Regions from separate parts of the Actinotalea fermentans genome, predicted to be linked through region 3. Evidence: riboswitches for the same ligand, from Rfam matches in the RefSeq annotation. Region 3 holds a riboswitch; each other region holds the start of a gene.
What was found. A riboswitch is a leader RNA that binds a small molecule or an ion and turns the genes downstream of it on or off. The one in region 3 is predicted to bind cyclic di-AMP.
Positions count from the first base shown of each region.

Region 1: another riboswitch for cyclic di-AMP. It lies ahead of AFE02nite_RS15560 (C40 family peptidase); the one in region 3 lies ahead of AFE02nite_RS10145 (C40 family peptidase).
Region 2: another riboswitch for cyclic di-AMP. It lies ahead of AFE02nite_RS08390 (C40 family peptidase); the one in region 3 lies ahead of AFE02nite_RS10145 (C40 family peptidase).

Region 1 is NZ_BJYK01000011.1:50,665-54,328, forward strand. It holds gene AFE02nite_RS15555 (cation diffusion facilitator family transporter) at 1-870, shown strand, start outside; gene AFE02nite_RS15560 (C40 family peptidase) at 902-1,675, opposite strand; cyclic di-AMP (ydaO/yuaA leader) riboswitch at 1,678-1,861, opposite strand; gene fdxA (ferredoxin) at 1,983-2,351, opposite strand; gene AFE02nite_RS15570 (hypothetical protein) at 2,398-2,835, opposite strand; gene AFE02nite_RS15575 (multicopper oxidase domain-containing protein) at 2,832-3,664, opposite strand, start outside.
Region 2 is NZ_BJYK01000004.1:236,691-240,354, reverse strand. It holds gene serC (phosphoserine transaminase) at 1-737, opposite strand, end outside; gene AFE02nite_RS08395 (metal-dependent transcriptional regulator) at 832-1,545, shown strand; cyclic di-AMP (ydaO/yuaA leader) riboswitch at 1,746-1,918, shown strand; gene AFE02nite_RS08390 (C40 family peptidase) at 2,012-2,671, shown strand; gene AFE02nite_RS17725 (HNH endonuclease) at 3,019-3,450, shown strand; gene AFE02nite_RS08380 (universal stress protein) at 3,532-3,664, shown strand, end outside.
Region 3 is NZ_BJYK01000006.1:16,493-20,156, forward strand. It holds gene AFE02nite_RS10135 (M23 family metallopeptidase) at 1-955, opposite strand, end outside; gene AFE02nite_RS10140 (prolipoprotein diacylglyceryl transferase) at 952-1,734, opposite strand; cyclic di-AMP (ydaO/yuaA leader) riboswitch at 1,956-2,060, shown strand; gene AFE02nite_RS10145 (C40 family peptidase) at 2,080-2,844, shown strand; gene arsA (arsenical pump-driving ATPase) at 2,856-3,664, opposite strand, start outside.

The sequences.
Region 1 (3,664 bases), on a different contig from region 3:
GTCAAGCTCGCCCGCTACATGTGGCTGTCCCTGGTGGCGGCCCTGATCACGATGGGGCTCAAGGCGCTCGCCGCCCTCATCACGGGTTCCGTCGGCTTCCTGTCCGACGCCCTGGAGTCGGGCGTGAACCTCGTCGCGGCGATCGTCGCGATCATCGCCCTGCGCGTGGCGGAGAAGCCGCCGGACCACAACCACGACTTCGGCCACGGCAAGGCCGAGTACCTGTCCGCCCTCGTCGAGGGCACCATGATCTTCGTCGCCGCGGCCGCGATCGTCTGGACGTCCGTGGACCGCCTCATCCACCCCGTCGCGATCGAGCGCGCCGGCATCGGCCTGGTGCTCACCACCGGGGCGTCGCTCATCAACCTGGCGGTCGGCCTGCTGCTGGTGCGCGTCGGCACGCGGCACCGCTCGATCACCCTGATCGCCGACGGCAAGCACCTGCTCACCGACGTCTGGACGTCTGCGGGCGTGCTCGTCGGGATGGTGCTCGTCGCGGTGACCGGCTGGGCGCCGCTGGACCCGATCGTCGCCCTGGCCGTCGGCGTGAACATCCTCGTGACGGGCTACGGGCTCGCGCGCCGGTCCCTGGCCGGCCTGCTCAGCGCGCGCCTGCCGGCGGCGGACCTCGAGCTCGTCGACGGCGTCCTCGCGCAGTTCCGGGAGGAGGGCGTCGAGGTCCGCTCGGTGCGCAGCGTCGAGTCCGGCCGGCAGCGCCTGGTCGCGCTCGAGATCGCCGTCCCCGGCACCTGGACGGTGCACGAGGCGCACGAGCTCAGCGACCGGCTGGAGGCGGCCATGGCCGCCGCGCTCCCCCGGTGCGTGACGCTCGTGCACGTCGAGCCGCACGCGCAGGACGCGCCGGCCTGACCCGACCCGCGACCGGCCGGGCCGGCGGCGCTCAGCCGACGCGGATGAAGATCGGGTTGCTCTGCCACATCGTGCGGAACTGGACCGTCTTCCCCGGCCTCGGGGCGTCGATCATCATGTTGTCGCCCGCGTAGATGCCGATGTGCCCCGGGCTCCAGACGAGGTCCCCGGGCTGGGCCTGGTCGCGCGGCACCTCGACGCCGGCGTAGCGCTGGTCGCCCGACGTCCGCGGCAGCGTGATGCCGAGCTGGGCGTACACGTACGAGGTGAAGCCCGAGCAGTCGAAGCCGTCCGGCGTCGTCCCGCCGTACACGTACGGCACTCCGACGTAGCGGGCAGCCACTTCGATGACCGCGCTGCCGACGGCGGACGCCGGGATCGCGCCGCCCGTCGCGCGGGCCTGCGAGCGCGACGTCGACGTGGCCCGCTCGACGACGGGCTCCGGCTTCGGGTTGGCGGTGACGGTGATGGCCGGCGCCTCGAACGTCCAGGCGGCGACCTCCGTCGGCACCTCGACGACCGGCGACGTCGCGAGCGCGGACCGGGCCTCGGCCGTCAGCTGGGTGACGTCGACGGCCGCGGCAGCGCCGCCGGGCACGGTCTGGGTGCTGTCGGCGGGGTGGTCGGCCGGCACGGCGGCGGACGCCGGCAGGGTGACGGACATGACCAGACCCGAGGACGCGACGGCGATGCCGTAGCGCCGACCGGCGACGGCGACGCGCGCAGCGGTGCGCACCGCGTCCTGCAGGGGCGTTCGGGGACGGCACGCCGCGCGGTGGCGGGCGTGCGAGGTCGACTCGGACACGCAGTACCTCTCCTGCCGCCTACGAGGTGAGCTGTCGGATTCGGGTGGGAGAACACCCGGCCGGGCCCTTCGAGAAGGACCCCGGCTTCACCCCGAGGACGCTTGCGCGCCCGGAAGTTGGGTCCCCCGCTCCTGCCGCACTGACGTGGAGGGACGAGACGGGCGGCAGGACTCGGCGTGCCGTCTCGACGCCCCACCAACGGTGGCGGGGTGGGCACACGGTAACCCGAGAGTCCGCCGATCGGGCAACTGGGGCGGCCATCTTCGAAGAACCTTCACGAACGCGGGGCCGTCGCGCCGGGCCCCGCTACTCGGTGTGCACGTCTCCGGCGAGCCCGGAGCGCACGACGTGACCGGCCACGAGCGGCGTGTCGGACGGGACGGTGCCGAGCTTCGCCGCGCCGCCCGGAGACCCGAGCGGCGCGGGCATGCCGGGCAGGGTCTGCTCGAAGAACGCGGCGTTGTCCGCCAGGTAGGGCATCAGCGCCGTCGGCAGGTCGTCCTCGTAGTAGATCGCCTCGACCGGGCACACCGGTTCGCAGGCCCCGCAGTCGACGCACTCGTCGGGGTGGATGTACAGGGAGCGCTCGCCCTCGTAGATGCAGTCGACGGGGCACTCCTCCACGCAGGCACGGTCCTTGACGTCGATGCACGGTGCCCCGATGACGTAGGTCACGGCTCCTCCTCTCGTTGGACGCGGCGCCCGCGGCCCGGGCGCCGACTCAGCTCGCCGGCAGGGCCGTGGCGAGCAGGACGACCACGAACGACCCCGCGAGCGAGCCGACGGCGAGCGCTCGGGCCAGCGTGCGCCGCCCGACGCCGTTCGCCCAGCCGTGGAGCCCGGCGGCGAGCATGACGAGGACGAACGCGACGAGCTTGCCCGCCAGCAGTCGCCCGTAGCCGGGGTCGGCCAGCGACGCCCAGGTGACGCCCTTGTGCGCGGCGAGCAGCACACCGGTGGCGAGCTGCAGCGGCACGAACGCCACGACCGTCGCGATGCCGAGGCGCGTGCCCAGGGTGCGCATGAGGTCCGCCCGGACGCGCTCGTCGAGGCGCCGGCGCGCGACCGGCAGGACGAGCGCGGAGACCGTGAGCTGGCCGCCGAGCCACATCACCGCGCCGACGACGTGCACGAACCGGACGAGGGACCAGACGCTCACGGGACCGCCTCCAGGATCCCGCGGGCACCCCGCTCGCCGTCGACCATCGCGTGGTCGACGAAGGGGTAGTGGCCCGGCGCGGGGAGCACGAGCTCCACGAACCCCCCCTGCCCGGGGGCGAGGTCGAGCGCCTGCGCGAGCCCGTGCTCGGCGTTCCCCGGACGCAGCAGGTAGGCGCCCTCCTTGAAGACCGTGTCGAACTGGGCGCCGACGACGTGGAAGGACGTCCCGCGCTGGGGGCCGGCGTCGACCACCCAGATGCGCACGCGGTCGCCGACGCCCACCGTCACGGGTGCGTGCACGTACTGGTCGGCGTAGCCGTTGAAGACGACCGCGGTCGGCCGCTCCGCCGCGAGCGCCGCCTCGTCGGCGCTGCCGCCCTGCGCGGCGAGGTACAGCTCGGACTGGACCAGCACCAGCTCGGTGTCCACCGGCGGCAGGTCCGGCGGGTCGATGACGACCGCCCCGAACATCCCGTTGGCGATGTGCAGCGCCATCGGCATCGTGCTGCAGTGGTAGAGCCACGCGCCCGAGCCGCGCGCGACGAACTGGTAGGTCAGCTCCTCGCCCGGGTCGATCGTGCGCATCGGCTCGTCCGGCGCCAGCGACCCCGCGTGGAAGTCGATGCCGTGCCCGGTGCTCGCGTCGTTGACGAAGGTGATCGTGAAGAGGTCGCCGACCCGGCCGTGCAGGGTCGGGCCCGGCGCGGTCCCGTTGAAGGTCCACAGCGTCTGCCGGACGCCGGGGGCGACCTCGACGTCGGAGTCGGTGACCGCGAGCCGGAGGGTGTGCTCGGTCCCGCCCGGCAGCGGGGTCAGGTGCGGGTCGT
Region 2 (3,664 bases), on a different contig from region 3:
TCGAGGCGGGAGTTCGTCAGGGCGGTCGCGAAGGACAGGAACCGCGGCACCCAGCGACCGTCGGCCTCGAGCGCCTCGGCCCGCGCCACGGCGGCCGGCGAGGCCAGGGCGAGCCACAGGCCGCCGTCGGACGCGAACGACTTCTGCGGGGCGAAGTAATAGACGTCCGTCTCCCGCACGTCGACCGCGAGGCCGCCCGCGCCCGACGTCGCGTCCACGAGCACCAGCGCGTCGGCGTCGGCCCCCTCGGGCCGCCGCACGGGCGCGACGACGCCCGTCGAGGTCTCGTTGTGCGGCCAGCAGTAGGTGTCGATCCCCGGCGCCGCGGCCGGGAGCACGCGCGAGCCGACGTCGGCCGTGCGCACGTCGGGCTCGGCCAGGAACGGCGCGCGGCGCACCGCGGTGGCGAACGACGTGCCGAACTCGCCGTAGGTGCACAGCTGAGCGCGGTCGCGGACCAGGCTGAAGGTGGCGAGGTCCCAGAAGGCCGTCGAGCCGCCGTTGCCGAGGACCACCTCGTACCCCTCCGGCAGCGCGAAGAGCTCGGCCAGGCCCTCGCGCAGGCGGCGCACGACGGCGCGCACGGGCGCCTGGCGGTGCGACGTGCCGAGGAGCGTGCGACCGGCGGCGGCCAGCGCCTCGACCTGCTCGGGCCGGATCTTCGACGGCCCGGACCCGAAGCGACCGTCGCGGGGGAGCAGGTCGGCGGGGATCTCGATGGTCGTCGTGTCGATCATGCGCCAACTCTAGGCGCGGGGCCGCCCGGGCCCGCGGGACGTCCAGCGGGCCCGCGTCCCGGGGCGGCGGGCCGCGGCACCGTAACCTTGGGGCGTGAGCGGCGACCTGATCGACACCACCGAGATGTACCTGAAGACCGTCTACGAGCTGGTCGAGGAGGGCATCGTCCCGCTGCGGGCGCGCATCGCCGAGCGCCTGGGCCACTCCGGCCCGACGGTCTCGCAGACGGTGGCGCGCATGGAGCGCGACGGCCTGGTCGTCGTCAGCGGCGACCGCCACCTCGAGCTCACCGACGACGGCCTGGCCAAGGCCACGCGCGTCATGCGCAAGCACCGGCTGGCCGAGCGGCTGCTCACGGACGTCATCGGGCTCGAGTGGTCGCTCGTGCACGACGAGGCGTGCCGCTGGGAGCACGTGATGAGCGAGCGGGTCGAGCAGCGGCTGCTGGAGCTCCTGGACCACCCTCAGCGCTCGCCGTACGGCAACCCGATCCCGGGCCTGGACGAGCTCGGCGAGCACGAGCCCGCCAACGCCTTCCTCGACGGCGTGGTCTCCCTCAGCGCGTTCGCCCGCTCGCTCGACGGCGTGGGCGAGGCGACCGCCGTCGTGGCGCGGCTGGGCGAGCCCGTGCAGGTCGACGCGGACCTGCTCGGCGAGCTGCGCGCGGCGGGCGTGCTGCCCGACGCCGCGGTCGTGGTGCGCCCGTCGGCGGCGCACGTGACCGTCGCGGGCGTGGGTTCCGCCGAGGTCATCGATCTGCCCGAGGAGATCGCGCGGCACGTCTTCGTGGCGGACGCCGGGGCGTGACGGAGGCGGGGGCGAGCCCCCGTCGGCCTGGGACCAAAGGCCCTGGAGGTCCTGGCGCGCCCTCGGCTCCGGCCCCCGTGGGCGGGCGTGTCGTGACATGTGCGCCGCGTCACCGTGACCGGAGCGTGACATTCGCCGAACGCCTCCGGTACTGTGCGAAGCGCTTCGGGGAACCCTCCTCTTCGGAGCCCTCGGGTGGATGCCGAGTCCTGCCACCACCCGCAGGTCCGTTCGACACGCATGGCAGGAGCGGGGGAACCAATCCGGGCATCGGCCTCCGATGCCCTTGGGGTGAAGTCCCGGGAGCGCAAGCGACCAGGACCGGGTGATCTCCCACCCGAACCCGACAGCTCACCTCGCAGGCATCGGAGAGGTACGCGTGACGGACTCCAACCGAGCCAGGCACCGCGCAGCGTGTCGGCCGCTCACACCGCTGGACGACATCGCAGCCGCTGCCGCGACTGGGATGGCCAACGTCGGCCGGCGCTCCGCCGCCGTCGCCGTGACCAGCGGTCTGGCCATCACCACGATGGCGATCCCGACGTCGGCCGCGCCCGCTGAGGGCCCCGCCAACGCCCTTCCCCCCGTCGACGTCGCCGCGCTCACCGAGCAGGCGCGCGCCGCCCTCGCCACCTCGCCGGTGGTGCAGGTCCCCACCGAGGCCGTGGCCTGGGGCTTCGACGCCCCCGACATCACCGTCACCGCCAACCCGAAGCCCGAGCCCGTGGTGCAGCGGTCCACCGCCGCGTCGCGCGCCGCCGCTCGCCCGGTGAACAACGCCATCCCGCAGTCGGTGGCCGGTAACGCGGTCCTCGAGATCGCGGCCCGCTACGTCGGCGTCCCGTACGTCGCCGGCGGCGCCTCGCCCGACGGCTTCGACTGCTCCGGCTTCGTGTCCTACGTCTACGGCCAGCTCGGCATCTCCCTGCCGCGCAGCTCCGGCGCCTACTACGACGTCGGCACGCGGGTCACCGAGCCGCAGCCGGGCGACATCATCGTCTCGCCCGGTCACGTGGGCATCTACGCGGGCGACGGGCTCCAGATCGACGCCCCGCGCCCCGGCAAGACGATCCAGTTCCGCGGGATCTGGCAGTCCAACCCGATCTTCGTTCGGGTCACCGGCTGAGCTGACGACGCCGTCGCGACGAAGGCCCGCGGACCACGTGTCCGCGGGCCTTCGCGCATCTCCGGTCGCCACCGGGGCGCCTCCCGCGCGTGGTCCGCCGGATGCCGCCCCGCCGCCCGATATCCGTGGGCGCTCCCAGGAGCCTCGCGTACTCTGACCTTGCGTCACGGGACCCTGCAGCCAGCCGGGTCCGACAGGACGGGAGGCATGCCGTGCGATCCACGTACGTCCCGGCCCTCCAGGTGGACAGCCAGTCCACGGAGGACCACCATCCCGCGACCCCACGCCGGTCGCTCCTTCTCAACGCCAGTCGCGAGCCGTTGTGCATCGTGACCCTGCACCGGGCCGTGAGCCTGATCCTGAGCGGGAAGGCCGTGGTCCTCGAGTCCGACGGCCGCTACCTCCACTCGGCGGCCCTCGCCCTGCCCGTGCCGCAGGTGCTCTGCCTGACGCGGTACGTGCACGTCCCGTTCCGGGCGTCGGTGCCCCCGACGCGGCGGACCGTGCTGCAGCGGGACGGCTTCCGCTGCGGGTACTGCGCGGGGCAGGCGGACACGGTGGACCACATCCACCCCCGGTCGCGCGGCGGTCCGCACGAGTGGACGAACGTCGTCGCGGCGTGCGCCCGGTGCAACCACCACAAGGCGGACCGGCTGCTGTCCGAGCTCGGGTGGCAGCTCCTCGTGACGCCGACGGCGCCCCGCGGAGGGTCGGCGCTGCTGGCCGCGACCGTGCGCCCCCATCCGTCGTGGCACCAGTACCTGGAGTCGGTGGCCTGAGCGATCTCCCGGCGCGGGGACTGCTCCGGGAGACGCGCGAAGGGGCAGACTGGTGATCGTCCGCGAGCCGATGGAGGAGCGATGACGCACCACGACGTAGTCCTGGTCGGAGTCGACGGATCCCCCCCGAGCCTGGCCGCTCTCGACTGGGCGGGCGCGTACGCCAAGGTCCACGGCATGGGCCTGCACCTCGTGTGCGCGTACTCCATCCCGT
Region 3 (3,664 bases):
AACCGTACGGAGAGGTGATGACCGGAGGGTCCGACGGAACCGGCGGGCCCAGCATGCCTCCACTGGCAGGCCATCCGGACGAGGGCGTGCTCGGCGGGGCCGCCGGGGGGCGGTTGGCCGCCTGCTCCCGGAGAACTGCAGCGATCTCGGCCGCGAGTGCTGCCTGCTGCGCTTCGTACTGGGCCTTGCGGGCCAGCTGGGCGTCGCGTTGAGCCTCGATCGCGTCAGCGCGGGTGCGTTGGTCGACGAGGAGCCGTTCCAGCTCGACGCGCCTCTCTTCCGCCCGCGCAGCCTCTTCCGCAGCCCGCTCGACGAGCACGTCCATCGCGGCGTCGAGGTCGGCGATCTCGGCACGCACCGCCGCCAGCCGGCGACCTTGGTTCCGCTCCACGGCCGCTAGCTGCTCCGCTTCGCGAAGGGCGGTCGACTGAAGGCGGCCCGCGAGCTTCGCCGCCTCGGCGCGCGCGAGGAAGTCGGATCGCGAGTCGGCCTCGACCACGACGCGGACGGGAGTGAGCGACAGCTCTCCTCGGTAGGCCTGCCGCGCCGTCTCCCCGAGCGCTGCGCGAACCTCGGCGGTCCGCGCAGCGTTGGCCTCGAGGGCATCCGCGACGCGGCGCTCCTCGGCCCCGGCGGCGTCCAGCCGCTGCTGGAGGATCGCTGACTCGGCGGTCAGTCGGGCGAGCTCTCCGGCCGCGCGCTCGTAGGCGGCCTGCGCCTCGGGGAGCTGAGCCTCGATCGCCGTCAGCTCGGCGAAGGCCTGGACGAGCGCTGCATCCGTGTCCTCGAGCAGCTCGTCGATGTCGCCCAGAGCGTCGGTCACAGCGTCCTGCTCCGCCTCGGCCTGAGCGCGACGATCGTCGTACTCGTCCGCCGATGCAGGGCCGACCAGCGCAAGGCCGGCGACTAGGGCGACCGCGATCCCGAGCGGGACGCATCGGCGCGATGTGATCACCGCGAGAGGACCTCGGCGGTCTCGCGAGGCGTCGTCGGTGCGCTCTCGGTCGCCGGCCGACGGCCGGCGGCGGCCCAGAGACCGACTCCGGCGAGCATGCTCGCCACCGCCCACAGCTGCGGCTGGGTCAGGCCGAGCAGCACCGGGTCGTTGATGCGCAGGAACTCGACGACGAACCGGGAGAGGCCGCTGCCCAGGAGGTAGAGGGCGAACGTCCGGGTGGGGTCGGCGCGGCGCCAGTACTGCCAGAGCACGACCGCGAGCAGGGCCGCAGCGATCGCCTCGTAGAGGGGCGTGGGATGGACGGGGACGTCGGTCGCGACCACGCCGCTCGGGAACGCCATGCCCCACGGCAGGTCGGTCGGCCTGCCGTACGTTCCGTCGCCCGAGATGAGGCAGCCGAGGCGTCCGACGGCGTAGGCCGCGCTCAGGGGAGCCGCCATCGCGCCGGCAACCTGCGCCAGTGGGAGCCCGTGCCTGCGAACGATCACGAGTGCGGCGGCGACCCCACCGATGAGCCCCCCGTACCAGGTGAAGCCCATCCCGCCGAGGTGGTGCATCGTGATGTTCGGCGCCTGCTCGAGCAGGTAGTAGATCTTGCCGCCCACGAACCCCCACACGGTCGCCCACATCGCCAGGGAGTACGCCGAGTCGCGCGGCAGGTTCCGCTGCTCGAATGCCCAAGCGAGGAGGAGTCCCCCGATCACTGCGGCGAGCACCTTGCTGACGCCGTAGGTCTGGACGTCGAAGCCGAGGATGCTGAAGAGGACGGGTCGCACGGTGCCTCCGAGGACGAGCTTTGCGTGGTCTCGACTCTCGGGCGCCAAGGCTGAGAACTGGCGTCACGTTTCATGAAGGTTCGCTCAAGGAACCGCTCCGGGGCTTCCGCTGGGGGCGGTGCCTCTGCTTACCGTGGTCCAGCCCCGCCGCTCGGTGGGGCGCCGAGGCGGTACGCCGAGTCCTGCCGCCCGCCCCGGCCCACGACCACGAGGCGGCAGGAGCGGGGGACCCATCCTCGGGCGCACCAGCGTCCTCGGGGTGAAGCCGGCGTCCCATGCGGGCCCGGCCGGGTGTTCTCCCACCCGAACCCGACAGCTCACCTCGCAGGCGGCAGGAGGCACCACGTGTCTGAGCCGACCCCTCGTGCGCGCCACCGGGCCGCATCCCGCCCCCAGACGGCCCTGGACGACGCGGCACGCACGCTCGTCGTCCGGGCGACAGCTGCGGGACGCCGCTACGGCGTCGCCCTGGCGTCGTCCGGCCTCATCATGTCCGTCGCCGCACCCGCGACTGCCGCCGTTCCCGCCGACCACCCGGTCGAGGGCGTGCAGTCGGTCGACGTCGCCCAGCTCACCGCGCAGGCTCGTTCGGCACTGGCGACGTCGGTGGCCGTCTCCGTCCCGACCGAGGCCCAGCCGTGGACGTTCGAGGCGCCGGCGCTCACCGTCACCGCCAACCCGAAGCCCGAGCCGGTCGCACCGCGCCCGCCGGCTGCTTCCCGCTCCGAGGTGCGCGCACAGGCGCCGTCCGGCGGAGCGATCCCGGCATCGGCGGCAGGGAGCGCCGTCATCGAGATCGCCGCGAGGTACGTCGGCGTTGCCTACGTCTACGGCGGGACCACTCCCGACGGCTTCGACTGCTCCGGGTTCACGGCGTACGTCTACGCGCAGCTCGGGATCACGTTGTCGCGCGTGTCAGGGGATCAGCGGTACGACGGCGTAGAGGTCCCGCGGGATCAGGCACAGCCCGGCGACCTGGTGTGGAGCCCCGGGCACGTGGGGATCTACGCGGGAGACAACATGATGATCGACTCCCCGAGGCCCGGGAAGAGCGTCCAGTTCCGGGAGATGTGGCAGACGAACCCGATCTTCATCCGCGTCACCGGGTGACCAGGCGCACCTCAGGGGGTGAGGCGCCGTAGGGCGTCGGCGCCGGTGGGGACTTCGCCCTGCCAGGGCACCACGACGGGGCGCCGGGGGCTCGCGACGGTCATCTCCAGGAGCCAGCGGGCCTCGTCGGCGGCCCGGGCGCGCAGCACGGGGTCGGTGGGCGACGCGGCGGCGAGGGAGGAGTTGGCGACCCAGGTCCACGGCCGCAGGCCTGAGCGGGCGAGGTCGTCCTGCAGGGCCAGCGCCTCGTGCACCGGCGTCGCTTCGGGCAGGGCCACCAGGACGATGCGGGTGCGCCGCTCGTCGGCGAGGGCGGCGAACAGCGAGGTCGCGGCGTCGTCGGCGCGGTCACGGCGGGCGCTGGCCTGGCGGGCAAAGCTCTGCGAGGACTCCAGCAGGAGCAGCGTGTGCCCTGTGGGGGCGGTGTCGATGACAACGAACCGACCCGCGGCCTCGGCGACGGTGCGGGCGAAGGCGTGGAAGACCGCGACCTCCTCCGTGCAAGGAGAGCGCAGGTCCTCGGTCAGCAGGTCGCGCGCAGCGTCATCGAGGCCGGAGCCCGCGGTGGACAGCACGTGCTCGGTCCAGGCCGCGGTCTCGGCCGCCGGGTCCAGGCGCGTCACCTCGAGATTGGCCGGCGGGTCGGGCAGGACGCCGGTGACGTGCGCCGCGGGGTCGGTGGTGGTGAGCGTGACCGGCAGCCCCTGGTCCGCGAGGGCGAGGGCGATGGCGGCGGCGATCGTCGTCTTGCCGACACCGCCCTTGCCCATCGTCATGACGATGCAGGGCTCGCCGTCGGCCAGGTCGGCGATGAGGTCGC